Linked DNA regions of Pseudovibrio sp. Tun.PSC04-5.I4. The protein of the gene in region 1 interacts with the protein of each later gene in a pairwise test. Links are inferred from orthologs where the notes say so. Each region holds a gene or a part of one and is shown on either strand. Other genes may lie near its edges. The genes, in order: gyrA and gyrB.

Region 1 (3,665 bases):
ACGCGCTTCATAAACCCCTCACCTTCCTTATTCATTAAACCCATGAATAATCAGGAAATTCAATTATGTAAGTTAAAATGCACAGTGCCCATTGAAACAACAAGAAACAAGTTCTTTTTGTTGATCAAAACCAAAGACCAACACCGTGAAACTCTGAGAATTACAGTAAGAAAAAAGGGACCCGAAGGCCCCTTCCTCAATTATTCACTTGGGGCGTCTCCGCTGCTGTCATCTGGAGCAGGCGCAACCGCCTCGCCACCAGTTTCAGCGTCTCCGCCCTCAACGATTTCAGCGTTTTCCGCCTCGTCGTCATCATCGGTTTCACTGATGCGCTCAACAGCTACAACTTTTTCTTCAGCAGATGTGTTGAACACAATCACGCCTTGCGTTGAACGACCGGCAAGACGAATACCAGTCACAGGACAACGGATCAGCTGACCACCGTTGGTCACCAGCATAATCTCATCGCTGTCTTCACTGCGGAAGGATGCAACAAGGCGGCCATTACGGTCATTCACCGTCATTGCCGCGATGCCCTTACCGCCGCGACCCGTGGTGCGGTACTCATAAGAACTGGTGCGTTTGCCGTAACCGTTCTCAGAAATGGTCAGAATAGTCTCTTCACTACCATCCATTTCTTCAAAGCGTTCCTGACCGATACCAGCGTCCTCAAACGAAACCTGTTCTTCAGATTCGTCAGCTCGCTGAGCACGGGAAAGCTTCAGGTAGGCTGTCCGTTCTTCCGCATCACAATCAAAGTGACCAAGGATCGTCATGGAGATAACGTGATCATCGTCTGCTAGGTTGACACCGCGCACACCAACAGAATTACGACCAGAGAACACCCGAACGTCTGTTGTCGGGAAGCGGATACACATACCACTGGACGTTGTCAGCAGAACATCATCTTCTTCCGTTGAAGTCATCACGTTGACGATGCCATCGCCCTCGTCCAACTTCATGGCGATCTTGCCGTTTTTGTTGATTTGAGCAAAATCGGAAAGCTTGTTCCGGCGCACTGTTCCGCGCTTGGTTGCGAACATCACATCCAATTCTGCCCAGGTTTCCTCATCCTCAGGAAGCGGCAGGATCGACGTAATGCGTTCACCTTGTTCAAGCGGCAGCATGTTCACCAGCGCATTACCACGGGCGGTTGGCCCAGCAAGTGGAAGGCGCCACACCTTCATTTTGTAAGCGATACCACGGGAGGAGAAGAACAGAACCGGCGTATGCGTGTTTGCCACGAACAAACGGGTTACGAAATCCTCGTTCTTCGTTTGCATACCAGAGCGGCCTTTACCACCACGGCGCTGCGCACGGTAGGTATCCAGCGGAACGCGTTTGATGTAACCGGTGTGAGATACGGTCACGACCATATCTTCACGCTGGATCAGATCTTCATCATCCAGATCACCGCCACCCTCTGTAATTTCAGTCCGGCGCGGTGTCGCAAATTCATCACGAACTTCTTCAAGCTCAGTGCGAACGATATCAAGAATGCGCTGACGACTGCGCAGAATATCAAGGTAATCCTTGATTTCTACAGAGAGTTTGTCCAGTTCATCGCCGATTTCGTCTCGGCCAATAGCTGTCAAACGCTGTAAGCGCAGCTCAAGAATCGCACGAGCCTGATCTTCAGAAAGCTTGAAAGTTCCGTCTTCCTGAATGGCATAGCGAGGATCATCGATCAGCTGGATCAGCGGCTCAATGTCTTTTGCTGGCCAATGCCGCTCCATCAACTGACGGCGCGCCGTTGCAGGATCTGGAGCCGTACGGATCAGGTGAATCACATCATCAATATTGGCCGTTGCAACAGCCAAACCAACAAGAACATGAGCCCGGTCACGCGCCTTATTCAAAAGGAAGCGGGTCCGGCGACCGATAACTTCCTCGCGGAAATCGATAAAGGCTTTCAGCATGTCCTGCAGCGCAAGCTGTTCCGGGCGACCACCATTCAGGGCAACCACGTTACAGCCAAAGCTCTGTTGAAGCTGAGAGTAACGGAACAACTGATTCAGAATCACATCTGGAACAGCATCACGTTTCAGCTCAATAACAACGCGCATGCCCCGACGGTCAGACTCATCGCGAATGTCAGAGATACCTTCAACCCGCTTTTCACGAACAAGTTCCGCGATCTTTTCGATCATAGCGGATTTGTTCACCTGATAAGGGATTTCAGTGACAATCAAAGCCATACGGCCGGTGCGAATTTCTTCCGTCTCAACACGGCTGCGCATAAGAACGGAACCACGTCCGGTCTCATAAGCCGATTTGATACCGGCACGGCCAAGAATAATGCCGCCTGTTGGGAAATCCGGGCCCGGAATAATTTCCATCAATTCCGGAAGGGAAAGGTCTGGACGTTCGATCATTGCGATCGTACCGTCAATCACTTCACCCATATTGTGTGGCGGAATATTGGTCGCCATACCAACAGCAATACCGCCAGCACCATTTACCAGAAGATTCGGGTAACGTGCTGGAAGAACAACCGGTTCTGTTTCGGAACCGTCATAGTTCTCGTTGAAATCGACAGTGTCCTTGTCAATATCGGAGAGCTGTGTCTGAGCGACTTTTTCCAGGCGACATTCGGTGTAACGCATCGCCGCAGCACGGTCACCATCGACCGAACCAAAGTTGCCCTGCCCGTTAATGAGCGGAAGGCGCATGGAAAAGCTCTGCGCCATACGAACAAGCGCGTCATAAATCGCACTATCACCATGCGGGTGATATTTACCCATAACGTCGCCGACGACACGCGCAGACTTACGGTAGGGCTTGTTCCACTCATATCCGCTTTCATACATAGAATACAGAATACGGCGGTGAACCGGCTTCAAGCCATCACGAACATCGGGAAGCGCACGACTAACAATCACGCTCATCGCGTAATCGAGATAGCTGCGTTTCATTTCATCTGTAATCGAGATGGGCCGAATGTCGCTGGGAGGGCCACCTGGTGGTGTACTTAAGTCCTGATCTGCCAAGGATTATTCTCATCAATTTTAAGTCAGAATTTTATTCTTTATAGCCGATTCAAGTGTCAGAACCAAACGACACTTACCGTGAAACAACACCTAATAACAACTACCTTACCTCAGGGGGCTAAACTTACATGAAAGACAAGGTGTTATACGCAGTTTCATTGCAAGATTTTGCGGCAACATTCCCAAAGGTGCCAAACAAGTCACGGGTAGTGCAAAAACCTACCAAAGTCTTGCCAATTCCCCAATAGTCTGGTAGCGCCCACACCAAAGCCGCAGAATTGCGAGTAACCAAGTCCCAAAGATTGGGAATCACCACATTCATAACTAAGGTAAAGCGCAATGCTCATTGAATTCCTGATCAATGCATTTGCCATGCTGTTCGTTACAATCGACCCCATAGGCCTCGCGCCGGTCTTTTTAGCTGTTACAGCAGGCGCAGACAGTACAGAACGAAGACAGATCGCCATTAAAGCCGTTCTGATCTCAGGTGGCACACTCTTGGCGTTCTTTTTCGCCGGACGTCAGCTCCTTAATGTTCTTGGCATTTCACAGGCGGCCTTCCAGGTCGCAGGCGGCCTTTTGCTATTCATCATCGCAGTTGAGATGGTGTTTGAGCATCGCCAGAAGCGCAAAGCAGAAAGCGCGGAAAAGGCTATTGAACAGGAAGACCTGTCT
Region 2 (3,411 bases), 1.4 Mb from region 1 along the record:
CAATTGCCGAGTGCGTCAGCTTTTGCGTCTTTGTTGTCTGGAATGCTATTCAATCTCTCCAATCCAAAGGCGATCATCTTCTATTTGGCTTTGATGCCAAATCTCGTACGAATGGATGATCTGACGGCGCTTGGGTTCTTAGAGCTCGCTTTAGTGTTGTCGACTGTGCTACTCTCGATCAACGGAACTTATTCATTCTTGGCGGTTAAACTGCGTGGGGTGTTGAGCTCGCAAAAGGCATTGCACAGTCTAAATCGGTTGGCGTGCATAGGGTTGATTGGCATTGCCACACTAATGATCGCACGTTAAGGCAATTATACCCCCTTAAAAACGATGTTTATGCAATATTTCCCTTGGTTTAAGAGCAGCCAAACTCCCTGATTGCTTGAACCATTTGCCCAACCAATTATAACATTAACTTCAATGAAAACCGTAGTGTGAAGTGATTCGAATGAGCGAAACGTCGACCCCAGAAAATGGCGGACCTGAGCAAGAAAATGGCGCAGGTGAATACGGTGCAGATTCCATCAAAGTGCTGCGAGGCCTCGATGCTGTCCGTAAGCGTCCCGGCATGTACATCGGTGATACCGATGATGGGTCAGGTTTGCACCATATGGTCTATGAGGTCGTCGATAACGCCATCGATGAAGCACTGGCAGGTCATGCTGATCATGTGACCGTTACGCTCAATGCAGAAGGTTCTGTCACTGTAACCGATAATGGTCGCGGAATTCCGGTTGATATTCACTCCGAAGAAGGCATTTCTGCTGCCGAAGTGATCATGACGCAGCTTCACGCTGGCGGCAAGTTCGACAGTAATTCCTATAAGGTTTCAGGCGGCCTGCATGGTGTGGGTGTTTCCGTGGTGAATGCGCTTTCCACGGTTTTGGACCTGCGTGTTTTCAGAAACAACAAAGAGCATTTCATTCGCTTCAATCATGGTGATGCGGTTGCTCCTCTTGCCGTTGTTGGTGATGCGCCAGGACGAACCGGCACCGAGGTAACATTTACCCCGTCTCAAGAAACTTTCACCAATGTTGATTTTGACTACGACACTCTGGAGCATCGGCTCCGTGAGTTGGCGTTCCTCAACTCTGGTGCACGGATTATTTTAACAGACAATCGTGGTGTCGAGACCCGACGTGAAGAGCTTTACTACGAAGGTGGCTTGGAAGCCTTCGTGAAGTATCTGGATCGCGCTAAGCATCCATTGATCGAACAGCCTGTTCTGATGATGGCCGAGAAAGACGGCGTCACTGTAGAAGTGGCGATGTGGTGGAACTCCAGCTACCACGAAAATGTTCTTTGTTTCACGAACAATATTCCGCAACGCGATGGTGGTACGCACCTTGCGGGCTTCCGTGCAGCCCTTACGCGTCAGCTGACCGGTTATGCGGATAGCTCAGGAGTTTTGAAGCGTGAAAAAGTTAATCCAACAGGCGAAGATTGTCGTGAAGGCCTCTCCTGTGTGCTGTCCGTAAAAGTTCCAGATCCAAAGTTCTCGTCACAAACAAAAGACAAGCTGGTTTCCTCTGAAGTCCGCGCTGTTGTTGAGAATCTCGTTGGCGCTGCACTTTCTAGCTGGTTGGAGGAAAACCCACAGCCTGCTAAATCGATCATTGCAAAAGTGGTAGAAGCTGCAAGCGCTCGTGAAGCTGCCCGTAAAGCGCGTGAGTTAACACGCCGCAAAGGGGCGCTGGATATAGCATCCCTACCCGGAAAATTGGCCGATTGTCAGGAGCGCGATGCTTCTAAAGCTGAAATCTTCATAGTGGAAGGTGACTCAGCGGGTGGCTCTGCCAAACAGGGCCGCGACAGATCAAACCAGGCTGTTTTGCCTCTGAAGGGTAAGATCCTCAACGTTGAACGCGCGCGTTTTGATAAGATGATTTCCTCTCAGGAAATTGGCACGCTTATCACCGCACTCGGCACCGGCATTGGGACTGAAGAATTCAACGTTGATAAGTTGCGTTACCACAAAATCATCATCATGACTGATGCGGATGTTGATGGTGCACATATCAGAACATTGCTGCTCACTTTCCTATTCCGTCAGATGCCTGCCCTTATTGAGCGTGGATATGTCTACATTGCACAGCCTCCGCTTTACAAAGTGAAGCGCGGTCAATCTGAGCAGTATCTGAAAGATGAGGCTGCACTGGAAGAATACCTCGTGAGCGCTGGTCTGGATGACACCTCTTTAACCCTATCCGGCGGAGAAGTCCGCATGGGGGCAGATCTGCGTAGTGTTGTTGAAGAAGCTCGCAATATTTCCAATGTTTTGAATGGCCTCCATACTCGTTATAATCGCGGTGTTGTTGAACAGGCCGCTATTGCTGGCGCACTTAATCCAGACAACATGCATGATCATGAAAAAGCGCAGGAAGCTGCAGCTTACATTGCGCGTCGTCTGGATATTCTTGCGGATGAATTCGAACGTGGTTGGGAAGGTGAAGCAACTGTCGACGGTGATCTGATCTTCTCGCGTACCGTTCGCGGCGTGAAGGAAGTTACCACGATTGATGCAGCACTGCTCGCGTCTGCGGATGCTCGTCGTTTGAATTCCTACTTCAAGCACCTTGGTGAAATCTACCATAAGGCCGCTTCGCTGACCCGCAAGGATAAAACAATCCAAATCCGCGGGCCTCAGGCGCTTCTTAATGCTGTGTATGCACAAGGCCGTAAAGGCATTTCCATGCAGCGTTATAAAGGGTTGGGCGAAATGAACCCTGAGCAGCTTTGGGAAACGACACTGGATCCGAACGTTCGCTCGCTGCTGCAAGTCAGAATTAAAGAGGCTGATGAAGCTGATGATATCTTTACCAAGCTGATGGGTGATGAAGTGGAGCCGCGCCGTGAGTTCATTCAGAACAACGCTCTATCAGTAGCCAACTTGGACGTATAAAGAAAAAGCCCTCCGCATAGGGAGGGCTACACACGATTTTGAAAGCCAGATTGCATAGGTAGTCTGGCTTTTATTTGCTCTCTGGAACTGCAAACGCCAAAAAAGTTTGCTCGGACATCCATGTATCAATCAAGAATTCGACGTGTTGTCTAGCTGCATGTGCGGCCTCATCCGGGGAGCCTTTGCAGTGTGCTTCAATAATGACAACGTGTTGCTGATACACTTCTTCCGGGTTCAACGGAATGCCTCTATGGCTAAGAGTGACACGATACATGTGCATGGCGCAGCGTTTCAAAATTGGCTGCAAGCCCCTTAATTCCGATAGATTGAATATAGTCGTATGGAACATGTGGTCATACGCGCTGCACAGATAAGTTTCATTATCCATCGCTGTTTGACACATTGCGTCTAAAATTTCGAACAGAAGGTCTCTCGTTTCAGGGTGTATTTTTGAAGCGACCAGCCGACCGGCCTGCTCTTCCAATTGTGTCCTGATTTTCGCCATT

What was found.
Region 2: the proteins of gyrA (region 1) and gyrB interact in binary tests that used the Escherichia coli proteins (3 or more experiments, as listed by UniProt). The link is inferred for Pseudovibrio sp. Tun.PSC04-5.I4 from one-to-one orthologs.

The regions. Positions count from the first base shown.
Region 1 is NZ_FNLB01000006.1:1,512,002-1,515,666, forward strand. What follows is about bases 1-3,343. They hold gyrA (DNA gyrase subunit A), read right to left. Parts: upstream 2,991-3,343; coding sequence 201-2,990; downstream 1-200. Other genes in these bases: coaD (pantetheine-phosphate adenylyltransferase), read right to left, coding at 1-11; BLS62_RS12090 (MarC family protein), read left to right, coding at 3,330-3,343. Also shown: more of BLS62_RS12090, read left to right, coding at 3,344-3,665. UniProt on the Escherichia coli protein: A type II topoisomerase that negatively supercoils closed circular double-stranded (ds) DNA in an ATP-dependent manner to maintain chromosomes in an underwound state.
Region 2 is NZ_FNLB01000006.1:2,921,403-2,924,813, reverse strand. The notes cover bases 90-3,178. They hold gyrB (DNA topoisomerase (ATP-hydrolyzing) subunit B), read left to right. Parts: upstream 90-451; coding sequence 452-2,905; downstream 2,906-3,178. Other genes in these bases: BLS62_RS18865 (GntR family transcriptional regulator), read right to left, coding at 2,976-3,178; BLS62_RS18875 (LysE family translocator), read left to right, coding at 90-309. Outside these bases: more of BLS62_RS18875, read left to right, coding at 1-89; more of BLS62_RS18865, read right to left, coding at 3,179-3,411. UniProt on the Escherichia coli protein: DNA gyrase negatively supercoils closed circular double-stranded DNA in an ATP-dependent manner to maintain chromosomes in an underwound state.